2 regions of the Catellatospora sp. NPDC049111 genome follow, and region 2 is predicted to be linked to the other one. Evidence: riboswitches for the same ligand, from Rfam matches in the RefSeq annotation. Region 2 holds a riboswitch; the other holds the start of a gene.
The links. Region 2 has a riboswitch for thiamine pyrophosphate ahead of thiO (glycine oxidase ThiO). Riboswitches for the same ligand answer to the same signal wherever they lie in the genome.

Region 1 (5,209 bases), on a different contig from region 2:
GTAGTCGAGGTGGGACAGGCCGAGGCCGCCGTACGCGGGATCGATCTTCATGCCGAAGGCGCCGAGGTCGGCCAGCCCGTGGAAGACCTCGTCGGGGATGCGGGCGTCGCGCTCGATGGCGGCCCCGTCGACCTCGGTGCTGACGTACTCCCCCAGCTTGGCCAGGAACTGCTCCGCGTCGGGGTTCGGGGCGGGCTGGGGCCACGGGTGGATCAGGTCCATCCGCAGCCGTCCCAGGAACAACTGCTTGCCGAAACTGGGCTTGCGCCATTCGCTCTCGCGGGCGGCCTCGGCGACCTGCCGGGCCTGCTCCGCGCTCACCTCACGCTGCACCGTCGTCATCGTCGACACCCCTGTCGTCCGGTCGAACGCGGGGTCGCCGGGGCCGCCTCATGAGCGCGCCGCGACGAGCCGTGTTCGGTGGTTTGCGCCCTGAAATCACGCTACTCCGCAGTACTACCGAGCGGTAGCAGTTGGCAAACCGTCCGACACCGGCTATTCGTACTGCTCCGCGGGAGCCTGCACCGGCCGCCACTCCAGCACCTCGATGAACGGGATGCTGTCGCCGTTGACCGGGTCGGTGCCCTGCTGGTCGGTGTACTGTCCGGTGATCTCCACCCAGCTGTCGGCGGGCAGCCCCGTCGGCACGCTGCCGTTCATGCCGACCTTGATCGGGCGGGCGTCGGCCGCGCAGCAGGACAGGATCATGCGGGTGAGCAGCTGCCCGCCCTCGGGGTTGTCGGACAGGAAGCCGGTGACCCGGACCCGGCGCTCGCCGATGGACAGTCCCTTGTCGAAGATCGCCCGGGTGGCGTAGTCGAGCACGCTGATCTCGGCGGGGTCCCCGTCGGGCAGCGCCGGGAAGTCGGAGACCTGCTGCGCCGAGAGCGCCGAACCGGCCTGCCCGGCGGCGTACGAGCCGAGCGCGGGCGGGGCGACTAGGAGCAGGCCGAGCACCGGCGCGATCAGCAGCCAGCCGACCCGCGGCTCGCGGTGCCCGTGGCCGTGCCCGTGACCGCCGTGCCCGTGGCCGGAGCCGTCGCCTTCGTCGACCGCCCGGTCCAGGCCGCGGCCGCCGTGGTCGAGGTCGCCAGCTGCCGCCCCGACCGGTTCCGGGTGCTCGGCGCACTCGGTGTCCACGGCCGAGCCGTGCCGGATGTCGTACCAGAGGGTCATCACGGCCGCGAGCACCAGCAGCGCGCCCGCGCCGATCAGGAACGGCTGCAGTCCCGCCTTGACGTAGCGCAGGTACATGTCGGTGAGGCTGGCCTTGAGGATCGCGCCGCCGAGCAGCAGCATCACCACGCCCTGGGCCTGACGGTTCACAGCAGCACCATCCCGACTCCGGCGGCGACCGCGACCGCCATCACGAACGTGGCCGGGGCGAAGCGCATCGCGAAGCGGCGGCCGAACACCCCGGCCTGCATGGAGATCAGCTTCAGGTCGACCATCGGGCCGACGACCAGGAATGCCAGCCGCGCGGTGAGCGAGAACTGGCTGAGCGACGCGGCGACGAACGCGTCCGCCTCGGAGCAGATCGACAGCAGCACGGCGAGCGCCGCCAGCGCCAGCACGGACAGCACCGGCTGGTCGGCGACGGCCTGCAGCACCGACTCGGGCACCAGCACGTTGATGGTGGCCGCGGCCATCGCGCCGAGCACCAGGAAGCCGCCCGCGTGCACGATGTCGTGGCGGCAGGCCGCCCAGAACGCCCGAGCGCGGGACAGGTCGTCCAGCTCCGGCCGGTGCGGCAGCCTGATCCACTCCTGCTTGCCCAGGCGCAGCCAGAGCCAGCCCATCACCATGGCGACGATGATGCTGGCCACGCCGCGGGCGACCACCATCTCCGGGTTGTTCGGGAAGGCGACCGCGGTGGCGGTCAGCACGATCGGGTTGATCGCGGGCGCGGCCAGCAGGAACGCCAGCGCGGCGGCGGGCGTGACGCCGCGGCGGATCAGCGAGCCGGCGATCGGCACCGAGCCGCATTCGCAGCCGGGCAGCACCACCCCGGCGGCGCTGGCCACCGGCACGGCCAGCGCCGGGTGCTTGGGCAGCGCCCTCGACCAGAACGAGCGCGGCACGAAGACCGCGATCACCGCCGACAGCGCGACGCCGAACACCAGGAACGGCATGGCCTGCACCATCACCGATACGAACACGGTGGTCCAGGTCTGCAGCAGCGGAGTGGAGATCGCGGCGGCGATCGGCTCACGGAAGATCAGCAGCACGATGAGCAGTGCCGCCAGCACCTCGACGGAGCCGATCCGGCCGCCGAACAGCGGCGTGCGGGCGGGCCCGGCGGGCGGCGACGGGGGCGCCGCGGGCGGGCGCTGATCGACGGAGGTCACACGGATCCTTCGCGGTATCGGGGTGTGCCGACCGGCACAGGTTACCGGGCGTGCGTTCGGTGTTAGCCTTTCCGGCACAAGCGCCGCTGTCCAGCGGCCTCATATGAACAAGTAACGACAGGGGAGCGCACAGCGCTGAGAGTGCGGCACACGGCCGCAGACCCTCGAACCTGATCTGGGTAATGCCAGCGCAGGGAGTTCGGTCAACACCTCACCGCCACGCCTGCTTTCGTGATACCCCCGAAAAGGGATGTCACGGGCGCGGCGTGTGCACTTCTCCTCGTTCGTACCCTCAACGGACCAGGAGCTATTCATGCAGAACAACAGCTCGCCCAAGGCGACGAACCATCGCTGGCGGACGGTCGACATCGTCGTCGCCTCGATCCTCGCCGTCGCCTTCGGCGTCGTCTTCTGGGCCTGGGGCCTGCTGTGGAACGGCCCGGCCGGGGCGATCTTCGGCTCGACGTTCCCGCCGGCCGCGGCCGCCATCTACGGCGTATGGCTGCTGCCCGCCGTGCTCGCCCCGCTGATCATCCGCAAGCCGGGCGCGGCGATCTACACCGAGCTGGTCGCCGCGATCGTGTCGGCGCTGCTCGGCACCTCGTGGGGCATCAGCGTGCTCTGGTACGGCCTGGCCCAGGGCGCGGCCGGCGAGCTGGGCTTCCTGCTCGGCGCGTACCGCCGCTGGAACCTCGGCCAGTCGCTGGTCGCGGCCGCGTTCGCGGGAGCCACCGCGGCCGGGCTCGACCTGTACTACTACTACGGCGACTGGACGTTCGACTGGAAGGTCGCCTACGTCGCCATCGTCGTGGCCAGCACGCTGCTGTTCGCGGGCGTCGGCGGGTACTACCTGACCAAGTCCCTGGCCGGCACCGGCGCGCTGGACCGGTTCCCGTCCGGCCGCAGCCGCGACCTGGTCTGATGATCGAGCTCGAGGGGTACGGGTGGCGGCACGCCGGCCGCCGCGCGTGGGCGGTGCGCGGGGTCGACCTGCGCATCGAGCGCGGCGAGCGGGTGCTGCTGCTCGGCCCCTCGGGCGCGGGCAAGTCCACGCTGCTGCACGCGCTGGCCGGGCTGCTGCCCGAGGACTCGGGCGAGGCCGAGGGTAAGCGCAAGGTCGACGCCGAACGGGTCGGCATCGTCTTCCAGGACCCGCAGTCGCAGCTGGTGATGTCGCGGGCGGGCGACGAGGTCGCGTTCGGCCTGGAGAACCTCGCCTGGCCCCCTGACCGGGTCTGGCCCCGGGCGGACGAGGTGCTGCGCGAGGTCGGCTTCGGCTACGAGCGCGACCGGGCCACCGACGCCCTGTCCGGCGGCGAGCAGCAGCGCCTGGTGCTGGCCGGGGCCCTGGCCCCGCGTCCCGAGCTGCTGCTGCTCGACGAACCCACGGCCAACCTGGACCCGGCCGGGGCCGCGCTGGTCCGCCGGGCGCTGCGCGACGCCGTCGACGCCGACACCACCGTCGTGCTCATCGAGCACCGCATCGCCGAGGTGCTGGACCTGGTCACCCGGGTGGTCGTCCTGGAGCCCGGCGGCGGGGTGCGCGATGACGTGCCGCCCCACCTGCTGGCCGGTCCGCTCGGCGCGGAGCTGGCCGCAGCCGGGGTCTGGGTGCCAGGCCACCCCGCTCCCCCGCACCACGCCGCGAACCCGCCCGGCGACGTCCTGCTCACCACCCACGACCTGCGGGTACGGCACCTGTCCTACCCCGACGTGATCGTCCGCGCCGGGCAGGCGCTCGCGGTGACCGGCCCGAACGGCTGCGGCAAGTCCACCCTCGCGCTGGCGCTGGGCGGCCTGCTCAAACCCGCCGCGGGCGAGGTGCGTAGCCCGGACGGGCCGCCGCACCGGTGGCGGGCCCGCGTGCTGGCGCGCCGGATCGGCTCGGTGTTCCAGAACCCGGAGCAGCAGTTCGTGACCGCGACCGTGCGCGACGAACTGGCGCTCGGCGGCACCGCCCCGGGCCGGGTCGACGAGCTGCTGACCCGGCTGCGCCTGGACCACCTGGCCGGGGCGAACCCGTTCACCCTCTCGGGCGGCGAGGCCCGGCGGCTGTCCGTGGCGACCGCGCTGGCCGCCCGGCCCCGCCTGCTGATCCTGGACGAGCCCACCTTCGGCCAGGACCGCCGCACCTGGATCGAGCTGGTGGACCTGCTCGCCGCGCTGCGCGACGACGGCCACGGCATCGTCACCGTCACCCACGACCCGGACGTGGTGACAACTCTCGCCGACCGCACCCTCGACCTGGGACAGCCCTCATGACCGGCCGGAACGTCATCGTCTTGCGACCCTGCGGCGCCTGCCGCGTCCCGGCCGCGGTCCGATCGCGCGGCGGCTCCTGCCGCAGCCTCGCCGCCAGAGCCGTCCCACGGAGCATGCCGTGACCCTGCCCGCCGCCGACGCGCTGCAACGCAGCGACGCACTGCTCGCGCGCCGTACGCCGGTCGCGAAGATCGTCGCGTTGGCGCTGTTCACCACCGCCGCGCTGTTCACCCGGGATGTGGCCGCGCTCGGTTTCGCGCTGGTGGTGACGTTCCTGGCCGCGCCGCTGTTCGGGATCACGCCCTGGGGGCTGCTGCGGCGCGGCTGGCCCGCGCTGCTCGGCGCGGCGACCGTGGTGCTGTCGCTGGCGCTGTTCGCCGCGGACCGGTCGGGGACCGTGCTGGTCGACTTCGGGCCGGTGGTGATCACGACGACGGTGCTCGGCAACGCGCTGTCGCTGGCGCTGCGGCTGCTGGCCATCGCGCTGCCCAGCATCCTGGTGTTCAGCACCACCGACCCGACCGACCTGGCCGACTCGCTGATCCAGCACGCCCGGGTCTCGCCCCGCTTCGCGATCGGCGCGCTGGCCGCGTTCCGGC
Region 2 (5,209 bases):
GCGAGCCGCAGCCGCTGCCCGCGCGGCAGGTCCTTCTCCCGCAGCAGCACGATCCGCGCGCCCCCGGTCACGGCCCCCGCGACCACGTCCACCAGCGGCCGGGCGGCCTGGCGGCGATCGGTCACCACGACCACGCCGCGCACCTCACCGGTGGGCGTGCGGCCGCCCGGCTCGGACTCCCCCGTCACCTCGCCCGGCCGGGCGGCGGCACGAGTCGCTGCCAGTCGGCTCACCATGTCGGGAGCCCCTCGGCAGGCGTGGAGGCCAACGCGTGGCGGCGTACCGGGATGCGGCCGGCCTGCGACGCGAGCCGGCCCGCGACGACGGCGTGGCGCATCGCGCCGGCCATCGCCACCGGGTCGGCGGCCCGGGTCACCGCACTGGCCAGCAGGACCGCGTCGCAGCCCAGCTCCATGGCACGGGCGGCGTCGCTGGCGGTGCCGATCCCGGCGTCGAGGATGACCGGGCAGCGCACTGCCTCCCGGATCAGCTCGATGTGGTGCGGGTTCGAGATGCCCAGCCCGGACCCGATCGGTGCGCCCGCGGGCATCACCGCGGCGCAGCCCAGGTCGGCCAGCCGCCGGGCCAGCACCGGATCGTCGGTGGTGTACGGCAGGACGGTGAACCCGTCGTCGACCAGCCGCTCGGCCGCCCGCAGCAGCTCGACGGCGTCGGGCAGCAGCGTGCGCTCGTCCCCGATCACCTCCAGCTTGATCCAGTCGGTGTCGAACGCGTCGCGCGCCAGGTGCGCGGTGCGCACCGCGTCGGCGGCCGTGTAGCAGCCCGCCGTGTTGGGCAGCAGCCGTACGCCGCAGCGCTCCAGCACGTCGAGCAGCCCGGCCGGGGTGTTCGGGTCGATGCGCCGCAGCGCGACGGTGACCAGCTCGGTGCCGCCCGCCAGCAGCGCCTGCTCCAGCGACTGGAGGCTGCTCGCCCCGCCGGTGCCCAGGATGAGCCGGGAGCCGAACTCCACGCCCCCGAGCAGGAACCTGTCGTCCATGCCGGTCAACCGCCCTGCGTCGCGGTGAGGACCTCGACCCGGTCCCCGTCGAGCAGCCGGTGCGCGGGCCAGTCGGCGCGGCGCACCACCTCGCCGTTGACCGCGACCGCGACGCCGCGCGACGGCACGTCGAGCACGGCCAGCAGGTCGGCGATGGTCTCGCCGCGCCGGGTGGGGCGAGGCGTGTCGTTCACGACCACGGTGATCATCCGAGTCCTCCGGCGGTCAGGCGTTGGGGGGTGAAGGGTTCCCAGAGCGGGGGCAGCGAGCCGCCGTCGACCAGGTCGGCGACGGCCAGCGCGGTGTACGGGGCGGCCAGCACGCCATGCCGGTAGTGCCCCGTGGCGACCAGCACGCCCGGTGCCAGCTCGCCCACGATCGGTCCGTTGTCGGCGGTGCCGGGGCGCTGCCCCACCGACACCTCGACCAGCGCGTGCTCGGCCAGCTCCGGCACCAGGTCGGTGGCGGCGCGCAGCAGGTCGCGCACGCCGCCCGCGGTGGCGTGGCCGTCGGCCCGTTCCTCGACGGTCGCCCCGACCAGCACCTCGCCGTCGCGGCGGGGCACCAGGTACACGGCGCGGCCGTCGGCGTACCCCCGGATGACGTGGCGCGGCGCGGCCTGGCCGCGCAGCCGCAGGACCGCTCCCTGCACCGGCCGCACCGGCAGCCCGCCCAGCGCGGCGCTGGCACAGCCCGCGGCGAGCACCACCACGTCGGCGTCCAGGTCGGACAGCCGGTGCACGGCCTCGCGGCGCACCGGAACCAGTTCGCGCAGCGCCGCCACGACCCGGCGCGGGTCCACCTGGTGGTCGGACTCGACGAGCACGCCCCGCGCCCGGGGGTTCAGCAGCGGCTCGCGCTCGCGCAGCCGGTCGCCGTCGAGCGCGACCACCTCCGCGCCCAGTTCCCGCTGGTACGTCCACAGCCGGCGCAGTTCGGCCAGGTCGTCGGCGGTCAGCCCGACCTGCAGCGTGCCCTCGGTCCGGTGCCCCAGCTCGTGCCCGCTCGCCGCCGCCAGTTCCGCCGCGTACCCGGGCCAGCGCCGGGCGCATTCGAGCAGCAGGGCGGTCAGCTCGCGCTCGCCGAAGTACGACTCGCCGATCGGGGCCAGCATGCCGGCGGCGACGTGGGACGCGCCGCGGCCGGGATCGGGGTCGTGCACGGTGACGGCGTGCCCGCGCCGGGCGCACTGCCAGGCGATGCTGAGCCCGATGATGCCGCCGCCGACGACGGATACGGAAAGGGGTGCCACCGCGGCCTCCTCCCTGCGCCGGCATTACCCGGATCAGGTTCTACGGTCGGGAGCGAGAATCAGCTCCCCTCTCAGCCCGGTTCACCGGGCTCCCGTGGGGTTCTTGGTTCAGATGTGGTTCACGTGTTACGCGTGTGTTGCCGTCCGTGACGACTGTCGGGAGCGTAACCCCGCACGTACCCGTAGGCAACCCACACGTCGCCCACCGCGATCTCCGCCACACCGGGGCGGAGCCGTGCGGGGCTCCTCCGAGCTGCGGCGATGTGTCGTTTCAGGACGCGACGGCGGCGAGCAGGTCGGCCACGGCGCGGGACGGGTCGGCGGCGTCGGAGACCGCGCCGATGACCGCGACACCGTGTGCTCCGGCGGCCAGCAGCTCCGGCACCCGGGCCGCGGTGATGCCGCCGATCGCGATGATCGGGGTGCCCGCGACCTGCCGCGCCACGGCGCGCAGGCCCTCAGCGCCGATGGACACCGGCAGCCCGTCCTTCGTGGACGTCGCGTAGCAGGGGCCCACACCCAGGTAGTCGGCTCCGTCGCCGACCGCGCGCAGGGCGGTCGCGGGCAGCCGGGACGTCGCGCCGAGCACCGCGGCCGGGCCGAGCAGCCGCCGGGCCGCCGGCACGGGCAGGTCGTCCGCGCCGACGTGGCCGCCCGCGGCACCGGTGGCGAGCGCGACGTGCAGCCGGTCGTTGACCAGCACCGGAACCCCGACCGGGCGGCACAGCGCGACGATCTGGTTGGCCAGCTCGTACGCGAGCCGGTCGGTCCAGTCGTCCGCGGGCCGGAACTGGATGACCAGATCGGGTGTCGCCACGGCGAGCGCGGCCCGGACCAGTGCGACCGGATCCCGGCCGGGCCGGCTGTCGGTGATCAGATGAAGTCTCCCCAGCGCCATGGCCATACCCTATCGATTCTCATCGGTGAATGGGCCAACCCCCTCCGTGACAGCCGCCGTCTACATCGGCTCATCCAGATCACTGATTCTGTGAAAACTCTTTACAATTACTTTGAATCGGTATGAGAACCCGTCTCGCCCTCGTCGCCCTCATCCTGGGCAGCACCGTCGCGGCAACCGCCGTACCAGCTCAAGCCGCGTCCGCACCCGCCACGGAGGGGGCCGCCGCCGCGGCCGCCGGATACGTCAAGGTCGGCTACTTCGTCCAGTGGGGCATCTACCGCCGCAACTTCCTGGTGAAGAACCTGCACACGTCGGGGATGGCCGCGAAACTGACGCACATCAACTACGCGTTCGCCAACGTCGGCGCCGACGGCCGCTGCTTCGAGGCCAACGAGGCCGGGGTCGGCGACGCCTGGGCCGACTACCAGAAGCGCTTCAAGGCCGGCGAGTCCGTCGACGGGGTCGGCGACGTGGTGAGCCAGCCCTTGGCTGGCAACTTCCACCAGCTGCGCAAGCTCAAGGCGATGTATCCGCACCTGAAGGTGCTGCTGTCGGTGGGCGGCTGGACCTGGTCGAAGTACCTGTCCGACGCCGCGCTCACCCCGGCCTCCCGGCAGGCGATGGTGGCGAGCTGCATCGACATGTTCATCAAGGGCAACCTGCCCTTCATCGGCACCTCGCCGCACGGCGGCACGAGCAGCGCCTTCGGCGTGTTCGACGGGTTCGACCTGGACTGGGAGTGGCCCGCCTCGGCGGGCGAGGTCGGCAACGTGGTGCGGCCCGAGGACAAGCAGAACTACACCCTGCTGGCCGCCGAGTTCCGCAACCAGCTCAACGCGTACGGCGCGCAGGTCGGCCGGAGCTACCAACTGACCGCGTTCCTGCCCGCGGACCCCGCGAAGATCAATGCCGGGATCGAGACCGCGCAGCTGTTCTCCCACCTCGACTTCGCCACGGTGCAGGGCTACGACCTGGCCGGCGGGTGGGACCCGGTGACCGGGCACCAGTCGAACCTGTACTCCACGCCGTCGTCGCCGTTCAGCGTCGACCTGGCCGTGGACACCTACCGCGCCCAGGGCGCACCCGCCAACAAGATCGTGATCGGCATCCCGTACTACGGCCGCGGCTGGACCGGCGTCGGCAGCACCGGCAACGGCCTCTACCAGCCCGCGAGCGGCCCGGCCCGGGGCACCTACGAGGACGGCGTCGACGACTACAAGAAAGTCGTCGCCAAGCAGGGCACCGTCTCTTACGACCCAGTCGCAGGCGCGTCCTGGAAGTACGGCGGCAGTGCCCTGTGGTCATACGACACCCCGCAGGTGATCGCGCAGAAGACGGCGTACGTCAAGGCCAACGGCCTCGGCGGCACCATGGCCTGGTCCCTCGACGGCGACACCGCCACCGGCGAGCTCACCACCGCGATCCACAACGGTTTGAGCTGACCTGCGCCTTTAGCGGAGCACCGGGGTGTCGTAGCCGACACTGCGACACCCCTTCGAACGCATTTGCTCTGCACCCATTCGCTTGCTCTGCACCCGATGACGCAACGGGCATACGGCTGCTGCGCGGATGGGTGCAGAGCAAGGCTTTGGGTGCAGAGCAAGGCTTTGGGTGCAGAGCAAGGCTTTGGGTGCAGAGCAAGGCTTTGTGTGCAGAGCAAAGTCAGTCGGCAGGTAGGTCCCGCCCGTGGGGGCCCGGACCGGACCGGCCGCCTGCCGGCGGATGGGCTAGCGGGGCGTGGCGGCGTTCGGCACGAACGGCGCGCCGTGACCGGGCACCACCAGGTCGGCGAGGGCGAGCACCCGCTCCCGGCTGGCGCGCAGCTGGGCGCGGTCCGGCGAGACCGGGTCGTCCGCGGGGCCGTCGGCCCGCCACCACAGGTCGCCGGCGAGCGCCACGACGCCGTCGGCCGTGCCCGCGAGCAGGGTGATGTCTTCGTGGCTGTGGCCCGGCGTGCTGATCAGGCGGATCGAGTCGGAGAACGCGTGACCCTCGGCGTCCCGGTCGGTCCACTCGTGGCCCCGGTAGATCGCCTTGTGGTCGTGCATCCGAGCGG

Region 1: it holds a riboswitch for thiamine pyrophosphate, as region 2 does, so the genes downstream of both, AB0B66_RS23210 (ECF transporter S component) here and thiO (glycine oxidase ThiO) in region 2, are expected to answer to the same signal.

The regions. Positions count from the first base shown of each region.
Region 1 covers NZ_JBEZEB010000017.1:65,199-70,407, forward strand. Annotated here, with positions in the region: gene AB0B66_RS23195 (acyl-CoA dehydrogenase family protein) at 1-342, opposite strand, end outside; gene AB0B66_RS23200 (TIGR03943 family protein) at 496-1,326, opposite strand; gene AB0B66_RS23205 (permease) at 1,323-2,279, opposite strand; TPP riboswitch at 2,458-2,563, shown strand; gene AB0B66_RS23210 (ECF transporter S component) at 2,662-3,270, shown strand; gene AB0B66_RS23215 (ATP-binding cassette domain-containing protein) at 3,270-4,610, shown strand; gene AB0B66_RS23220 (energy-coupling factor transporter transmembrane component T) at 4,735-5,209, shown strand, end outside.
Region 2 covers NZ_JBEZEB010000028.1:96,072-101,280, reverse strand. Annotated here, with positions in the region: gene AB0B66_RS29915 (thiamine phosphate synthase) at 1-236, opposite strand, end outside; gene AB0B66_RS29910 (thiazole synthase) at 230-1,009, opposite strand; gene thiS (sulfur carrier protein ThiS) at 1,006-1,209, opposite strand; gene thiO (glycine oxidase ThiO) at 1,206-2,252, opposite strand; TPP riboswitch at 2,246-2,358, opposite strand; gene thiE (thiamine phosphate synthase) at 2,524-3,150, opposite strand; gene AB0B66_RS29890 (glycoside hydrolase family 18 protein) at 3,273-4,595, shown strand; gene AB0B66_RS29885 (MBL fold metallo-hydrolase) at 4,881-5,209, opposite strand, start outside.